DNA from 4 places in the Pectobacterium nicotianae genome. Region 4 is predicted to be linked to each of the others. Evidence: predicted binding sites of a transcription regulator. Region 4 holds the regulator's gene; each other region holds the start of a gene.
What was found. Region 4 encodes ArgR, which controls arginine synthesis, uptake and breakdown. Its sites were predicted from a motif close to ANTGAATAAAAATACANT; they were not measured.

Region 1 (4,317 bases), 210 kb from region 4:
TTGCGCGTCAGCACGGCTTTCGCCGCTGCTATCTGGAAACAACCGGCCACCTGACCAGCGCGATCCGACTGTATGAGTCACTGGGCTTCGAGCTGATTCCCCACTCAATGGGTAACACGGGCCACACCGACTGTGAAGTGACGATGTTGAAGGCACTGTAATCAGCTTAAGATGCAGTAATCACGCGCTGTCATACCGAATAAAAAACGCCGCAGGGGTTCCGGCGGCGTTTTCAGTGAGGCGTATTCTTTCGAGTTAATGACTCAATAATTAGTGGCGCTTGCCGTCATCATCTTCATCATAAAAATCTTCATCATCCCCGTCTTCTTCGCCTTCACCATCTGGATCTTCGAAGTAGGTGCCCCAACCGTCGTAATTCACGCCGTGGCGTTCTGCCAGCGCCAGCAGTTGTTCTACCTGCGCGTCGATTATCTCCGCCTTCAGCGCAACTTCACTGATAGCATCGCAGCACATCAGCAACACGCCATCTTCCACTTCCAGTTCTTCCGCATCCGTCACTTCATAACCCAACTTGAAGGCTTCTACAGCGACTTTTTCCAACACTTCAAACTTCTCAGCAGAGAAATGGTGTTCAATGGTATAGAGCGCGTCAGGATCGCTGCCATCATCCAGCAGTTCTTCAATGATCAGGCGTGTCTCTTCCCGTTGCTCTTCCAGTAATTCGCGGTTTGCCATGCCTCAGTCCTCATTAAACGACGTAATATGACTTATTGTCCCACAGCCCTGCGGCTTGCTCCACCACAAAGTTTGATATCACCACTTGAATTTGAATAATTACACATATAAAGTGAATTTTAATTCAATGAGTAGCTTTTAATCCAATAGATATACCCTAGATAATTCGAGTTGCAGGAAGGCGGCAATCGCGCGAATCCTCAGGAGCTTACATCAGTAAGTGACTGGGGTGAGTAAGAGAAGCCAACGCACATGCAGCTTGAAGTATGACGGGGATAGTGTTGAGCCACATGGAGAGGTACATCATGCAACCGTTCTATAAGCGTCACTTTTTAAGGTTAATGGATTTTACACCCGCAGAAATTGCCAATCTTTTAGCCCTGTCAACGAAACTGAAAGCCGACAAAAAAAACGGGACAGAAGCCCGCCGCCTGCAAGGTAAAAACATCGCACTCATCTTCGAAAAAGATTCGACTCGTACTCGCTGCTCTTTCGAAGTTGCTGCATACGATCAGGGCGCGCAAGTGACCTACCTCGGCCCAAGCGGCAGCCAAATCGGCCATAAAGAATCCATCAAGGATACTGCGCGCGTACTGGGAAGAATGTACGACGGCATTCAATATCGCGGCTACGGCCAGCAAATTGTCGAAACGCTGGCGCAATACGCGGGCGTTCCGGTCTGGAACGGGCTGACGAATGAATTCCACCCTACGCAGTTGCTGGCGGATCTGCTGACGATGCAGGAACATTTGCCGGGTAAACCGCTGTCAGAGATGACGCTCGTCTATGTTGGCGATGCGCGCAACAACATGGGCAACACCATGCTGGAAGCGGCAGCGCTGACCGGGCTGGATTTACGCCTCGTTGCGCCAAAAGCCTGCTGGCCGGATGACGGTCTGGTGGCTGAGTGTCAGGCGGCGGCAGAACAAACCGGTGGCAGCATTACGCTGACGGAAGATATCGCCGCGGGCGTCGCGGGCGCAGATTTCATTTATACCGATGTCTGGGTTTCTATGGGGGAACCGAAAGAGACCTGGAAAGAGCGTATCGCGCTGCTGAAACCCTATCAGGTGAACATGGCAATGATCGCCGCAACGGGTAATCCGCAGGTGAAGTTCCTGCACTGTCTGCCTGCGTTCCACGACGATCAGACGACGATGGGCCAACAAATGGCGGAGCAATATGGTCTGCACGGTGGAATGGAAGTCACGGATGAGGTCTTTGAATCCGCGCACAGCATCGTGTTCGATCAGGCAGAAAACCGCATGCACACCATCAAAGCGGTGATGGTCGCCACGCTGGTACAGGAATAAGGTTTACTTCCCTCCCCAGCGCGGGGAGGGATAGGCTTTCCAGCGGTTTACACCACCAGTGACGCGTCGATTTTCACTACGGCTTTGCGTACGTGTGCCGGTTCACCAACGGCACACAGCGGTTTATGCACTTCGCCTGGGAAGAAGACGACAAAATCCCCTTCCTGCATCACAAACTGTTTTTCCTGCTCGCCCGCAGGCAGGAAAGCAATGTCTTTATCTGCCAGCCAGTCGGTGTCCGGCTTGCCCGCAGGCAGGTTACTGAACGTCATCCCTTCCACACCAGACAGCACGATCTGAATGTCCAGATATTTAGCGTGATACTCGGCGCGGCGTTTTTCCAGCAGATCGGTGCTATCGTTGGAGATCAGCACAAACACACTGTTGCCTTCGATATCATGCTTGCCCAGCGGCGTGTCTGCCGTAATGTTTTGCTTCACGTATTCAATCGCTTCGCGCAGTTTGGCAGGCAGATAAGGAACCAGTTCAAGGTGGTGGACGTTGCCAGTAATCATAAAAACCCTCGTTGATATAAAAATGAAACTCTGTTTTACAATCCTTATACTCTCCAAATGTGACGCCCGCCAGCGTGTTAATACGAAAAAGTGAACTGCCCACCACTCTTCCCCATTGACCTTCTCCCACTCACGCACGTTATGCATACAGCACGCGACCCGCAACCGATTGCGATGCGTAAAAAACCACGTTTTCTGCTTGAAATAGCCTAGTCGGCGCGTATAATTCCCGACAGTTTGCTGGGAGGGGTCATGCACCGTTACACCAAAAAATCCGCTGCTTATGTTGGTTCTCAACCACAACTGCCATCCGGCAGCCAGCTAGCGTTTTCCTTTCCGTTGCTCAATTATTCAATGAAGAAAGCCCCTCAATGAGGGGCTTTTTTTTGGCCCACAATCCGGGCAACCAGATACGACATTTCCTGTGTACACGTTAGGAGAAAGACAACATGGTCAATCCGCTCTATCAAAAACATATTATTTCGATTAACGACCTCAGCCGGGAAGATTTGGAGCTGACGCTGCGTGTCGCCGCCAGCCTGAAAGCCAATCCTCAGCCTGAGTTGTTGAAACATAAAGTGATTGCCAGTTGCTTCTTCGAGGCCTCCACCCGGACGCGTTTATCCTTTGAAACCGCGATGCATCGCCTCGGTGCCTCCGTCGTCGGTTTCGCTGACAGCAACAACACATCGCTGGGGAAAAAGGGCGAAACGCTGGCCGACACCATTTCCGTCATCAGCCAATACGTGGATGCCATCGTAATGCGTCACCCGCAGGAAGGCGCTTCCCGCCTTGCGACCGAGTTCTCCGGCGGTATTCCGATTCTGAACGCTGGCGACGGCGCGAACCAACACCCGACGCAGACGCTGCTCGATTTGTTCACCATTCAGGAAACGCAGGGCCGACTGAATAACATCAATATCGCGATGGTCGGTGATTTGAAATATGGCCGCACGGTGCATTCACTCACGCAGGCGCTGGCGAAGTTTGAAGGCAACCGCTTCTACTTCATCGCCCCAGATGCGCTGGCGATGCCGGACTACATTCTGAGCATGCTGAAAGAGAAGAATATTGCTTACAGCCTGCACAACAGCATCGACGACGTCGCCGGCGAGCTGGATATTCTGTACATGACGCGCGTGCAGAAAGAGCGTCTGGATCCGTCCGAATACATCAATATCAAATCCCAGTTTATCCTGCGCGCCGACGATCTGCACAGCGCTCGCCCGAATTTGAAAGTACTGCACCCGCTACCGCGCGTTGATGAGATCACCATTGATGTGGATGCCACGCCTTACGCCTATTATTTCCAGCAGGCAGGCAACGGTATTTACGCCCGTCAGGCGCTGCTGGCGCTGGTCCTGAATCGCGAACTGGTTCTGTAAGAGGAAGAAGCCATCATGACACACGATAATAAATTACAGGTTGAAGCGATCAAACGTGGCACGGTGATCGACCACATTCCCGCACAGGTGGGTTTTAAGCTGCTGACGCTGTTTAAACTGACCGCGACAGACCAGCGCATCACCATCGGCCTGAACTTGCCGTCCAACCATCTTGGGCGCAAAGATCTGATCAAGATAGAGAACGTCTTCCTGACCGAACAGCAGGCGAATCAGCTGGCAATCTACGCACCACAGGCGACCGTCAATCAGATCGATGATTATGACGTCGTGCGCAAGCTGGTGCCGACACTGCCAGACCACATTACTGGCGTGCTCACTTGCCCGAACAGCAACTGCATCAGCCGCAGCGAACCGGTTTCATCGTCATTCAGCGTGAAGCAGCGCGAC
Region 2 (4,317 bases), 450 kb from region 4:
TGACGGTGGTGGTTCACACGGATAAAGGCGTGACAGGTTATGGCTGTGCGACCTTCCAGCAGCGCCCGCTGGCCGTCAAAGCGATGGTGGACGAGTACCTCAAACCGCTGCTGCTAGGACGAGATGCTAACCACATTGAAGACCTGTGGCACATGATGATGGTCAACGCCTATTGGCGTAACGGGCCGGTTATCAACAATGCGGTGGCGGGCGTCGATATGGCGCTGTGGGACATCAAGGGCAAGCTGGCGGATATGCCGCTCTATCACCTGTTTGGTGGGAAATCCCGTGATGCCATTGCCGCTTACAGCCATGCTGCCAGCGATACGCTGGATGGGCTTTATCAGGAAGTGGATCGGCTGTATGCGCAGGGCTATCGCCATATCCGCTGTCAGCTAGGATTCTATGGCGGTAATCCCGATGCGCTGCACAGCACGCGGCAACCGACGGAGGGAGCCTATTACGATCAGGATCAGTACATGGCCAACACGCTCGCTATGTTCCGTGCGCTGCGTGAGAAATACGGCGATCGTTTCCACATCCTGCATGATGTTCATGAGCGCTTGTTCCCGAATCAGGCCGTGCAGTTCGCCAAAGCGGTAGAAGCCTATCGCCCCTATTTTATCGAAGACATTTTGCCGCCTGCGCAAAATGAGTGGCTGGCGCAGATCCGCAGCCAGAGCGCAGTGCCGCTGGCGACTGGGGAGCTGTTTAATAACCCCGCCGAGTGGCAGAATCTGGTGATTAACCGTCAGGTTGATTTCATCCGCTGCCATGTCTCACAGATTGGCGGGATTACGCCGGCACTGAAGCTGGGCGCATTCTGTCAGAATTTTGGTGTCCGTCTGGCGTGGCATTGTCCGCCGGATATGACGCCTATCGGCGCGGCGGTCAACATTCATCTGAATATCCATTTGCACAACGCCGCTATTCAGGAATTTGTCGCTTACCCGGAAAATACCCGCAAGGTCTTCCCGCAGGCGGTGGAGCCGGAGAAGGGTTATCTGTATCCGATTGAGCGCCCCGGTATCGGCGTTGGGATCGATCTGGACGCGGCGCGGCGGTTCCCCGTCGTCTATCGTCCGCACGAGTGGACGCAAAGCCGCCTGCCAGATGGCACGATGCATACGCCTTGAGTCTTACGGCGACTGGCGGAAGGTCAGGTTATCGCGGTTGAAGGGGATAACGTAGGTACAGGCGTAGTTAATGTCGATGATATCGCTCGATTCGTACACGCGACCGCCCTGTAAAATACCGCGATTAAGAATATGCATCGCCGCCGTGCCTTTCTTGCAGCCCAGCAGCTCAGCCTGTGCTTTGGTGACGTTAACCGCCTGATAATGCGTCAGGTAGTGTGAAATCGCGTAGCCCTTGCTGAGCACATACTGCTGAATCGAGCTTTCAATAATCTTCTGGCTCATGTCTGGGAAATCCGCGGCAGGCATCTTCGATATCTCGATCTGCACCTTGCGGTTATCGACGTAGCGTAACCGGCTGAATTCCCATATGAACGTATTTTCGCTGATAGCAAAAACCTGTTGCTCTTCTCGCGTCGGTAGCCGCTTATGCAGGCTAAGCAGACGGAATGAAATCTGATTAAATTTCTTTTCGGTAATCGAGTTATACACCAGCGGATTGCTGCGTACGCCCTGATTAATGAAGTTACCCGAGCCCTGTACCATATGGATCGCGCCGATGCTGGCGAGCTTTTCCAGTGCCTGACGGATGGTAAAACGCGACACGCCGTATTCCTCCGCCAGTTGGCGTTCCGGCGGCAGCTTTTCCGGCAGCGGATCGGTGTGCTGATAGATTTTGCTCAGTAAATCCTGCGCGATGAAGTCTTTCTTTTTCATGAGCTGTCTCAAAATAGCCCTGCCAGCGTAGCTGACAAGGCCGCTTGCATCGGATCAGTGGTGACAGAAGTGATGAATCACCTGCGAGATCAGGTCACGCGTTGGTTTGATAAACTTGGTATCAATATATTCATCCGGCTGGTGCGCCTGCTCGATCGAGCCCGGCCCCAGAACCAGCGTCGGGCACAGCGTCTGAATAAACGGCGCTTCGGTGCAGTAGTTAACGATTTCCGTTTTCGTCCCCAGCAGCTTCTCTACGACTGACACTAGACGGTGATCGGGCGGGCACTCATAGCCAGGAATCGGAGGGTGCAGCTCGCTGATGGTCAACCGACCCGGCCAGCGCTGGCTGACAGGCTCAAGCGCTTCTGACAGCAGTCCATCCAAATCGTTAAGCGTAATGCCCGGCAGCGGACGGATATCCATATGCAGTTCACAGCAGCCGCAGATGCGGTTAGCGGCATCGCCGCCGTGAATGTGGCCGAGGTTCATGGTCGGGTGAGGAATGTGGAAAATCGGGTTGTGATAGCGTTCCTGTAGCGTGTTACGCAATACCAGCAGATGAGAAATGGCTTCGTGCATCAGTTCAATCGCGTTCACGCCACGCGAAGGATCGCTGGAGTGACCGGACTGCCCCTGAATGCGGATTGCGTTGGACATATGACCCTTGTGGGCGCGCACCGGTTGCAGAGACGTCGGTTCGCCGATGATGGCGCAGTCCGGGCGAATCTGCGTGGATTCGGAGAAATACTTGGCACCGGCCATGGTCGTCTCTTCATCTGCCGTTGCCAGCACATAGAGCGGTTTCGTTAGCTTAGTCGGATCGATATCGCGTAACGCATCCAGAATAAAGGCAAAGAAGCCTTTCATATCCGCCGTACCCAAGCCGTACAGCTTGTTGTCATGTTCGGTCAGCGTGAATGGGTCGCGCGTCCAGCGACCATCGTCGAACGGGACGGTGTCGGTGTGGCCTGCCAACAATAAGCCACCTTTTCCTTCACCAATCCGCGCCAGCATATTAAATTTATTGAGGGTGCCGGGGACCGGTTGGACTTCCACATGGAAGCCGAGATCGCCGAACCAGCCTGCCAGCAGGTTGATTAAGGTATGATTACTTTGATCGAGCGCGCTGTCGGTGGCACTGATGGACGGTGTGGCGATCAATGCCCGATATAGCTCAATAAAAGGGGGTAAATTCATCTTCACTGTTGACAGCCTCTGGTTAGGGTAGTATCAATATTCATGCATTTATTTTGAATAAAAATACAATAATGCTCGGCGAAAGGAAACCCAAAGGTACGGCGATGGCGATTCGTCACTTTCACTGAGTTTCGCGGGTGAACAGCGTACCGACGCTGGTGAGCCCTGTTACCTGTTCCATAGATAAGTAAGAAGGTATACGGATCCCATGCTGAATACGCTGATTGTTGGTGCAAGTGGTTATACCGGCGCTGAGCTTGCGCTCTACCTGAACCGTCACCCACAGATGAACATAACCGCTTTGATGGTTTCTGCGCAAAGTGTCGATGCAGGAAAATTGATTTCTGATTTACATCCGCAGCTCAAAGGCATCATTGATGTACCGGTAAAACCGCTGACCGATGCGGAAGAAGCGGCGAAAGGCGTGGATGTCGTTTTTCTGGCGACTGACCACAAAGTCAGCCACGATCTGGCCCCTGTTTTTCTGGCGGCAGGCTGCACCGTTTTTGATTTATCCGGCGCGTTTCGCGTACAGGATGCCGACTTTTATCGTCGCTACTATGGCTTTGAGCATCAGCACCCTGACTGGCTGGCAAAAGCGGTTTACGGGCTGGCCGAATGGCGTGCTGAAAGCGTAAAACACGCGCAGCTGATTGCGGTGCCGGGCTGTTATCCAACGGCAGCACAGCTGGCGCTGAAGCCGCTGCTGGACGCGCAATTGCTGAACCCGGCGCAATGGCCGGTGATTAATGCCGTGAGCGGCGTGAGCGGGGCAGGGCGTAAAGCGTCGATGACCAACAGCTTCTGCGAAGTCAGCTTTCAACCGTACGGTATTTTCAACCATCGTCATGAACCTGAAATTTCAACGCACCTCGGCACGCCAGTGATCTTCACGCCGCATTTGGGCAACTTCGCTCGCGGTATTCTGGAAACCATCACCTGCCGCCTGCAACCGGACGTCACCCAGCAGGATGTTGCCGAAGCCTATCACAACGCCTATCACGATAAGCCGTTGGTTCGCCTGTATGACAAGGGCGTTCCGGCGCTGAAATCCGTTGTCGGCCTGCCGTTCTGCGATATCGGTTTCTCCGTTGACGGTGAGCACCTCATCGTGGTGGCAACCGAAGATAACCTGCTGAAAGGCGCGGCGGCACAGGCTGTGCAATGCATGAACATTCGTTTTGGTTTCCCTGAAACCCAATCGTTAATTTAATGACTACTGGTCCCGACATTTCGAGGCGCGAAGCATAATGAATCCGTTAAT
Region 3 (4,317 bases), 420 kb from region 4:
TTCCATCATGAAGTTATCGACCAGCGAATTGGTCCAGGCGAGAACCAGACGCTCATCCAGCGCACCGGCATAAATACCGGCACGATCTGGCAGTCGGCGGTTCTTTTTGCCCTTTGACGGCATGGCATATAAAGGATGGCGGAATTCGCCCTGACGGGTATGACGCGCCTGCAACACCGGCGTGTAGTAACCGGTAAACTGCACGTTACCAAAGTTATCAACGCCTTCCATCTGCCAGGCATTCAGACCAAACTTGCTCAGTTCGCGAGTATCGGCACCGGACATCATCCAGTTTTCAATCGCCTGAAAGGTCGTATTATTGCGCGAGTACAGATTAGGTGACGCCGACCGAATTTCAGAGACCTGGGTCATGAAATCCCGTGCGTTGACCGGTTTTCCTTTGGCATTAGGTTCATTCACCAATTCCAGAGGCTGGTTGAGGTGACCATCTTTATATTGCTGCCCGCGATCGGTTGGCCTGGATTGGCACCCCGCCAGAATGGCAATGACCACTGCGGTCAGCACGTATTTTCCCCACCGTCCCTTCATCTTTGCGCTCGCTTTTTACATCAAAAAATTTACCGTCGAACGATAACAAACGGCTATCGATAAAGGAATGGGACAGCATATAAATCCACGGTTCGAGCGTATGCCGTTCGGCACGCGGCGTAACAAAAGCCAGGAGTTCTGCTTATCGCCACGCAGCGGTCATAAAACAACCTATCAGGTGGTAAATCAATCACCTGACAACCCAATACCGCGCTTTTTATAGAAATAGGTTGCATCAATGCTCATGGAGAGTATAGTGCGCATCCACGGACGCGGGGTGGAGCAGCCTGGTAGCTCGTCGGGCTCATAACCCGAAGGTCGTCGGTTCAAATCCGGCCCCCGCAACCAATTGATGTGAGTCGTCCATCAAGAGATGTGAAAGCAGTAAAAATAAGTCAGTACGGACGCGGGGTGGAGCAGCCTGGTAGCTCGTCGGGCTCATAACCCGAAGGTCGTCGGTTCGAATCCGGCCCCCGCAACCAATTGATGTGAGTCGTCCATCAAGAAATGTGAAAGCAGTAAAATAAGTCATTACGGACGCGGGGTGGAGCAGCCTGGTAGCTCGTCGGGCTCATAACCCGAAGGTCGTCGGTTCGAATCCGGCCCCCGCAACCAATTAAGGTTCTTTAAATTAAGAACTGCGCGATAAAGCACCTTAATGGGTGCTTTTTTGTTTTCTACGTACTACCTATTTATACGTACCATGCCCCAGACATCATTCCTCTGAACCGCGCCAGTTAGGCGCGGTCATCGTGCGTTCTACATCGGCAACATCAACTACCGCTCAGCCTGACTGGCAAAGTAGGCTTTAATTCCTGCAAAAATGGATTCCGCAATTTGCTGCTGGAAATGGCTGGTACGTAGCTTGCGCTCTTCTTCCAGATTGCTGATAAATGCCGTCTCAACCAGAACAGAAGGAATATCCGGCGCTTTCAATACCGCAAACCCGGCCTGATCGACACTGTTTTTATGCAGACGATTCACCCTGCCCAACCGAGTCAGGATCTCTTTACCAAACTTCAGGCTGTCGCCAATCGTCACGGTCTGCACCAGATCGAACATGGTGTGATCCAGATAGCGATCGCCACTCATGCTCACGCCACCGATCAAATCCGATTCGTTCTGGGTCTCTGCCAGGAATCTGGCGGCAGTACTGGTTGCCCCTTTCTTCGAGAGGGCAAAAACCGACGATCCTCTTGCCGATCGATTAGTAAACGCATCCGCATGAATCGAAATGAACAGATCGGCACGCTGCTTACGCGCTTTCGCCACCCGTACGCGCAGCGGAATGAACACATCTTCATTACGCGTCATATAGGCTTTCATGTTGGATTCATTGTCGATCAGCTTACGCAAGCGGCGGGCAATTTGTAGCACGATATCTTTCTCGCGCGTTTTATTCTTGCCAATCGCACCGGGATCTTCACCGCCGTGACCGGGGTCGAGCATGATAATCAGCGGACGATCCCGTCCGGCTTTCCCGGCTTTCGGCGCTTCTGCTGGCAGCGTACGTTCCAGATCGCCTTTGTTGTAATCCTCCAGCAGCGCCAGCAGCGGATCGTCTTCGTTGTCGTAGCGCCCTGCCGAGGGATACAAATCCAGCACCAGTCGGTGCTTGAATTCAGCCACTGGCCCCAGCGTAAAGACTTTGGTCGTCGCCTGCTGCTTGAGCTCCAACACCAGGCGCACAGTGGTTTTATCAAACTGGCCGATGCGCGCTTCTTTAATCAGCGGGTCGCTATCTGACTTAAACTGGCTGGCGATCTCCTTCAGCACGCTGTTCAGATGAACATTTTCGATATCCACCACGATGCGTTCAGGATTACTCAGACTAAACTGTTTATATTTCAGCGGGTGATTAGATTCCAATGTGACGCGGGTGTAGGCGGAGGACGGCCAGACGCGCACGGCCACGACCTGCGTCGTCGCTGCTATTCCTACACCACTTACGCTTAACAGCCAGGTTGCTGCTGCGCTTTGTAATAGACGCCGTCGAGTCAGATGATGATTCGAATGAGACATGCCACTCCGATCTGATTGCTGTGCGCTATCCTGCATTGTTGTGTTGCGAATGCACGGGATAGGCCATTAAAAAATGAATAAAGGTAAAAATTGTCAAAAACTTTAACGAATCTGCTCCACGCTGTCATGCAAAAATCCTTTGCATGCCCGTCATACTTCAAGCCGCATGTGCGTTGGCAATACTCGGCTTATCTCTAAACCTCGCCCTGAAGGGCCGCCGCAAGCGGCGTTCAAATCGGCTAAGCCGATTTGTCCTTGCTCACCCCAGTCACTTACTTATGTAAGCTCCCGGGGACTCGCGCGGTTGCCGCCTTCACGCAACTCGAATTATTTAGGGCATGGTAGCAAGATGAAACAGAATCCTGACTTTTCTGGTTAATACTTCCTCTTGCCTTTTACGTCATAAAGAATAAAAATACAGAAATTACGAATAAAAATGCAAAGAGGGCTCGCAGTGAAGGAACGGAGTACAGAACTGGTTCAGGGCTTCCGCCATTCAGTTCCCTATATCAATGCCCACCGTGGCAAAACGTTTGTCATCATGTTAGGTGGCGAAGCCATTGAACATGCCAACTTCTCTAGCATCGTAAATGATATCGGGCTGCTACACAGTCTGGGGATCAAGCTGGTGGTCGTTTATGGTGCTCGCCCCCAGATCGATGCCAACCTGACAACGCATCACTACGAGCCTCTCTACCATAAAAATACCCGCATCACCGACAGCACCACGCTGGAACTGGTCAAGCAGGCGGCAGGAATGTTGCAGTTGGACATCACCGCCCGGCTGTCGATGAGCCTGAACAACACGCCGCTGCAAGGTGCCCACATTAATGTCGTCAGCGGTAACTTTATTATCGCGCAGCCGCTTGGCGTGGATGATGGTGTGGACTACTGCCATAGCGGCCGTATTCGCCGCATTGATGAAGAAGCCGTTCACCGCCAGCTGAATAGCGGTGCAATTGTGCTGCTCGGCCCGGTTGCGGTTTCAGTCACCGGTGAAAGTTTCAATTTAACCTCGGAAGAGGTCGCAACCCAGCTCGCTATTAAGCTGAAAGCGGAAAAGATGATCGGTTTCTGCTCCTCGCAGGGCGTAACCAATGAAGAAGGCAACATCATTTCCGAGCTGTTCCCTGACGATGCGCAGCAGCGTATTGATGCACTGGAACAGGCTGGTGATTACCATTCGGGTACGGTCCGGTTCCTGCGCGGCGCGGTCAAAGCCTGCCGCAGCGGCGTACGCCGTAGCCACCTGATCAGCTATCAGGACGACGGCGCGCTGCTGCAAGAACTGTTCTCACGCGACGGTATCGGTACGCAGATCGTGATGGAAAGCGCCGAGCAGGTTCGCCGTGCGACCATCAATGATATTGGCGGTATTCTGGAGCTGATTCGCCCGCTGGAAGAACAAGGCATTCTGGTCAGACGCTCACGCGAGCAGTTGGAAATGGAGATCGACAAATTCACCGTCGTGGTACGCGATAACCTGACTATCGCCTGCGCCGCACTTTATCCGTTCCCGGAAGAAAGCATCGGCGAAATGGCCTGCGTCGCGGTTCATCCGGATTACCGCAGCTCATCGCGCGGCGATATGCTGTTACTGCGCGTTGCCGCTCAGGCGCGTCAGCAGGGTCTGCAAAAGCTGTTCGTGCTGACGACGCACAGCATCCACTGGTTCCAGGAGCGCGGCTTTTTACCCGCCGAAGTGGAAATGCTGCCGAAGAAAAAGCAGGCGCTGTATAACTACCA
Region 4 (4,317 bases):
TTACGGCGGCGTAGTGCCTGAGCTCGCCTCACGCGATCACGTGCGTAAAACGGTTCCGTTAATTCAGGCGGCGCTGCGCGAAGCTGGGCTACAGGCTGACGATATCGATGGCGTGGCTTACACCGCTGGCCCAGGTTTGGTCGGCGCACTATTGGTGGGCGCGACGATTGGTAGGTCATTGGCATTCGCGTGGGGTGTGCCGGCGATTCCTGTGCATCACATGGAAGGGCATTTGCTGGCACCGATGTTGGAAGATAATCCGCCAGCGTTTCCCTTCGTAGCGCTGCTGGTTTCTGGTGGCCATACGCAGCTTATCAGCGTGACGGGTATTGGTGAATATCGCCTGCTGGGCGAGTCGATTGATGACGCGGCGGGTGAAGCGTTTGATAAAACGGCGAAATTGCTGGGATTAGATTATCCCGGCGGTCCAATGCTGTCGAAAATGGCGCAGGCGGGGGATTCCCAGCGCTTCACGTTTCCGCGCCCGATGACCGATCGGCCGGGGCTGGATTTCAGCTTCTCCGGGCTAAAAACGTTTGCGGCTAATACGATTCGTAGCAACGGCGATGACGATCAAACGCGTGCCGATATTGCACGTGCCTTTGAAGATGCCGTAGTAGATACGCTGGCGATAAAATGTCGTCGCGCGCTGGATGAGACGGGCTTTAAACGACTGGTCATGGCGGGGGGCGTGAGTGCAAACCGGACGCTGCGCCAGCGCTTAGGGGAAGTGATGGTGAAACGCGGTGGTGAAGTGTTTTATGCACGCCCCGAATTCTGCACAGATAACGGCGCGATGATTGCTTATGCGGGCAGTGTACGTCTGGTTCATGGCGCGAGCCCGACGCTGGGCGTATCCGTTCGGCCACGTTGGCCATTGGCTGAATTGCCTGCGGTGTGAGGCGTTAAACGCAATAGTCGCTACGTGTAGCGGGTCTACACGTAGCGAAAAACGTAGTAAAAAATACCTAGCAAAGAGCGAATGACAAAAAGCGGCAGCGGACGAGCGGGTTACAGCTCTTGTTCGAATAGCACCAGAATAGCTTCGTAAAGCTGTTTGACGCTGAAGCCTCTTGCCGGGGTGGTAAAGATGGTGTCATCCCCTGCGATGGTGCCGAGAATACCTTCTGACTTCCCAAGTGAGTCCAGCAGGCGAGCAATGAGCTGTGCGGCTCCAGGGCTGGTATGGATCACGACAACGGCATCATTGTAATCTACGTCCAGCACAAGGTTCTTCAGCGGGCTGGATGTCGTCGGAACGCCAAGTTCAGCGGGGAGACAATACACCATCTCCATTTTGGCATTGCGCGTGCGCACGGCACCAAATTTCGTTAGCATGCGTGACACTTTGGATTGATTGATATTTTCAAATCCTTCGTCTTGCAATGCCTGAACAATTTCACTTTGAGAACTGAACTTCTCTTCCTTTAACAGCGCTTTGAACGCTTTAACGAGGTCTTCTTGTTTTGTCGAATTTCGCATTCTGCACCGGATTAATTGTTATGGTTAATCTTCCTATTATGCAGTTGTGTGAATTTTTATGCAATTAAGTCGCGTATAATTCCAGTCCCTTTCATCAGATATGCGTTAGTCGCTGTTTTCAAAAAAAATCGACTCTCGGGTAGTCCGAAAAATGCGTCCTGCGTCACATAAAAGTAAATCAAATGTTATCAGAATGATGTTGTTTGGACGCCATCGATCGGTGTAATGTAGCGCACAGGTTAATCGCACGTGAATGAACACCGCGTTATAGCTCAATAGCTTATTAACTTTACTTACCTTTCAAACGAATGGTTGTTTTTGATTTATTATTAGAGACATAGCGTATTTTTTGTCTCTCATGTCATTTGTAGAAAGATAAGTAGGTTGCTCGTATCCCCATTTTTATATTCTGTTTATAACCAAATGAATTCACGGCACTTTTTTATTTTATGATAATAAGGAGTTTAGGATGAAAGTTGCAGTTCTCGGAGCAGCAGGTGGTATCGGTCAGGCACTCGCACTCCTCCTCAAAACCCAGCTTCCTTCAGGTTCAGAACTATCCCTTTACGATATCGCCCCAGTAACGCCGGGTGTTGCCGTCGATCTGAGCCACATTCCTACAGCAGTGAAGATCAAAGGCTATAGCGGTGAAGATGCTAAACCAGCGCTTGTTGGTGCAGATATCGTGCTGATCTCCGCAGGTGTGGCACGTAAACCTGGTATGGATCGTTCCGATCTGTTCAACGTCAATGCTGGCATTGTGCGTAATCTGGTTGAGCAAATTGCGGTTACTTGCCCGAAAGCCTGTATCGGTATCATCACCAACCCGGTGAATACGACTGTTGCCATTGCAGCCGAAGTGCTGAAAAAAGCGGGCGTATACGACAAAAACAAACTGTTCGGCGTCACCACGCTGGATATCATCCGTTCCAACACATTCGTTGCTGAGCTGAAAGGCAAACAGCCGCAGGATATTAATGTGCCTGTTATCGGCGGACACTCTGGTGTGACGATCCTGCCTCTGCTGTCTCAGGTTCCTGGTATCAGCTTCAGCGAGCAGGAAGTGGCCGATCTGACCAAGCGTATCCAGAATGCGGGCACCGAGGTTGTTGAAGCCAAAGCCGGTGGCGGATCGGCTACGTTGTCGATGGGCCAGGCTGCGGCACGTTTTGGTCTGTCTCTGGTTCGTGCGCTGCAAGGCGAAAGCGGTGTGGTGGAATGTGCATACGTTGAAAGTGATGGCAAATATGCTCGCTTCTTCGCTCAACCGATTCTGTTAGGCAAAGACGGCGTCGCCGAGCGTAAAGACATCGGCACACTAAGCGCTTTTGAGCAAAATGCGCTTAACAGCATGCTGGATACGCTGAAGCAGGATATTGAGCTAGGCGAGACGTTCATCAAGAATTAATCATTGAGATTCTTGTAATACGTGACGTTGAATAAAAAGCCGGAGATTGATATCTCCGGCTTTTCTTTTTTAATCGGGACGGATGAGTCTTTTTCTGTCGATAAGCTCATTGGTTTCTGGGTTGTAGTACCGGCTGGGCCAAATCTCTGAGGGGTGAATACCCAGCGCATCGGCAATAAGCCATTCCCCCTTGGGCCAAGGGCGTGAGAGCGCATTGGCTAACGTCGATGAGCTTAATCCGGCCGCTCGCGATACCGCCGCCAGCGTCGTGTTTTTCTTGCGCAGTGCAGCAATGATATCAGCGGGATGCCAGTCTTGTTTCCTTAAAATCATAATCCTTCCCTTATTTGCTATAAGACGACTGTCGATTAGTGGTATAAATAACGGATGTTAGTTATATGCCGAACTAACATGACATTATTATTTGGAAATAATATAGCATTAATTTTCCTTAAAATTCTCAATTAATTTCCAAATAAGCGCGTTTTTGTTAGGGATGGCACTATCAGGATGAAAGGCAATGAGAAAAGAGTGGTTTGCTACCAGCGAATTGGTTGGAGTCGGCGGCCTTCCGAAATCAAGACAAGGATTAAATAAGCGCGCCCGCGAGGATGGATGGGAGAAGCGTCGCCGTAAAGGCGTCCAGGGAAGAGGAGTGGAGTACTCAATTCACAGCTTGCCGGATACGGTAAAGAAATCCCTATTACTCGAAACCGAGCCTTCCGCCTACTCGGCGAAACAGCCTGCGGCACTGGCCGTATGGATGCAAATTTACCAGCAACTATCTGAAAAAGAACGAGATGATCTAATCGCTCATATTCTGCGAGTCGGGGTGTCCTCCACGCTGAGCCAGTTGGGTATTACGCCATCAGATGAGGAGCCAATCTCATCAATGGAAATTGACTGAGCTACCGGGGGCGATCTCTTAGATTGCTGACGTTGGTGCTAAAAAGGAACCTGTATTTTCTTTCGCTTTACCGTATTGCTTCTGGCCGCGATGTTTCGGCATCGCGCTGGATTTAATCATTTCTTTATTACTTAGGTGTGTCGGTAACGCGTAAAAGTTAGCGGTTTAGGTAATTATAGTCTATTATATGGAAACTTTTGGGCGAGTTGACGTAATGCCTGTTCAAAACAAACAAGGGAGTGACGAGTATGGACAAAGAATGGTTTGCAACAAGTGAGCTGGTTGGCGTAGGTGGATTGCCTAAGTCGCCGCAGGGGTTGAACAAGCGGGCGCGAGACGACGGTTGGGAAAAGCGCAGGCGGAAAGGGGTTCAAGGGCGCGGTGTCGAATATTCTATTCGCAGTTTGCCGAATGAGGTCAGGAACTCTCTGCTCGTAAAAGAGAATCCGCCAACTGAATATTATCGTATCGATAATGAGCCGACCCTGCTGTCATCGTGGGTGCATATTTTCCATCAACT

Region 1: the regulator ArgR is predicted to act here: its motif matches at 808-825, upstream of argF (ornithine carbamoyltransferase).
Region 2: the regulator ArgR is predicted to act here: its motif matches at 3,106-3,123, upstream of argC (N-acetyl-gamma-glutamyl-phosphate reductase).
Region 3: the regulator ArgR is predicted to act here: its motif matches at 2,976-2,993, upstream of argA (amino-acid N-acetyltransferase).

What each region holds. Positions count from the first base shown of each region.
Region 1 is NZ_CP096821.1:4,409,895-4,414,211, forward strand. Features, by position in the region: gene MYB54_RS19580 (GNAT family N-acetyltransferase) at 1-161, shown strand, start outside; gene rraB (ribonuclease E inhibitor RraB) at 271-696, opposite strand; gene argF (ornithine carbamoyltransferase) at 1,002-2,009, shown strand; gene MYB54_RS19595 (NanQ anomerase/TabA/YiaL family protein) at 2,057-2,524, opposite strand; gene pyrB (aspartate carbamoyltransferase) at 2,974-3,909, shown strand; gene pyrI (aspartate carbamoyltransferase regulatory subunit) at 3,925-4,317, shown strand, end outside.
Region 2 is NZ_CP096821.1:4,647,370-4,651,686, reverse strand. Features, by position in the region: gene MYB54_RS20710 (starvation-sensing protein RspA) at 1-1,136, shown strand, start outside; gene MYB54_RS20705 (GntR family transcriptional regulator) at 1,140-1,853, opposite strand; gene argE (acetylornithine deacetylase) at 1,908-3,059, opposite strand; gene argC (N-acetyl-gamma-glutamyl-phosphate reductase) at 3,262-4,266, shown strand; gene argB (acetylglutamate kinase) at 4,304-4,317, shown strand, end outside.
Region 3 is NZ_CP096821.1:3,782,466-3,786,782, forward strand. Features, by position in the region: gene mltA (murein transglycosylase A) at 1-549, opposite strand, end outside; tRNA gene MYB54_RS16875 (tRNA-Met) at 821-897, shown strand; tRNA gene MYB54_RS16880 (tRNA-Met) at 955-1,031, shown strand; tRNA gene MYB54_RS16885 (tRNA-Met) at 1,088-1,164, shown strand; gene amiC (N-acetylmuramoyl-L-alanine amidase AmiC) at 1,327-2,571, opposite strand; gene argA (amino-acid N-acetyltransferase) at 3,008-4,317, shown strand, end outside.
Region 4 is NZ_CP096821.1:4,198,273-4,202,589, reverse strand. Features, by position in the region: gene tsaD (tRNA (adenosine(37)-N6)-threonylcarbamoyltransferase complex transferase subunit TsaD) at 1-901, shown strand, start outside; gene argR (transcriptional regulator ArgR) at 1,012-1,482, opposite strand; gene mdh (malate dehydrogenase) at 1,952-2,890, shown strand; gene MYB54_RS18650 (helix-turn-helix domain-containing protein) at 2,960-3,223, opposite strand; gene MYB54_RS18645 (DNA-binding protein) at 3,411-3,797, shown strand; gene MYB54_RS18640 (DNA-binding protein) at 4,046-4,317, shown strand, end outside.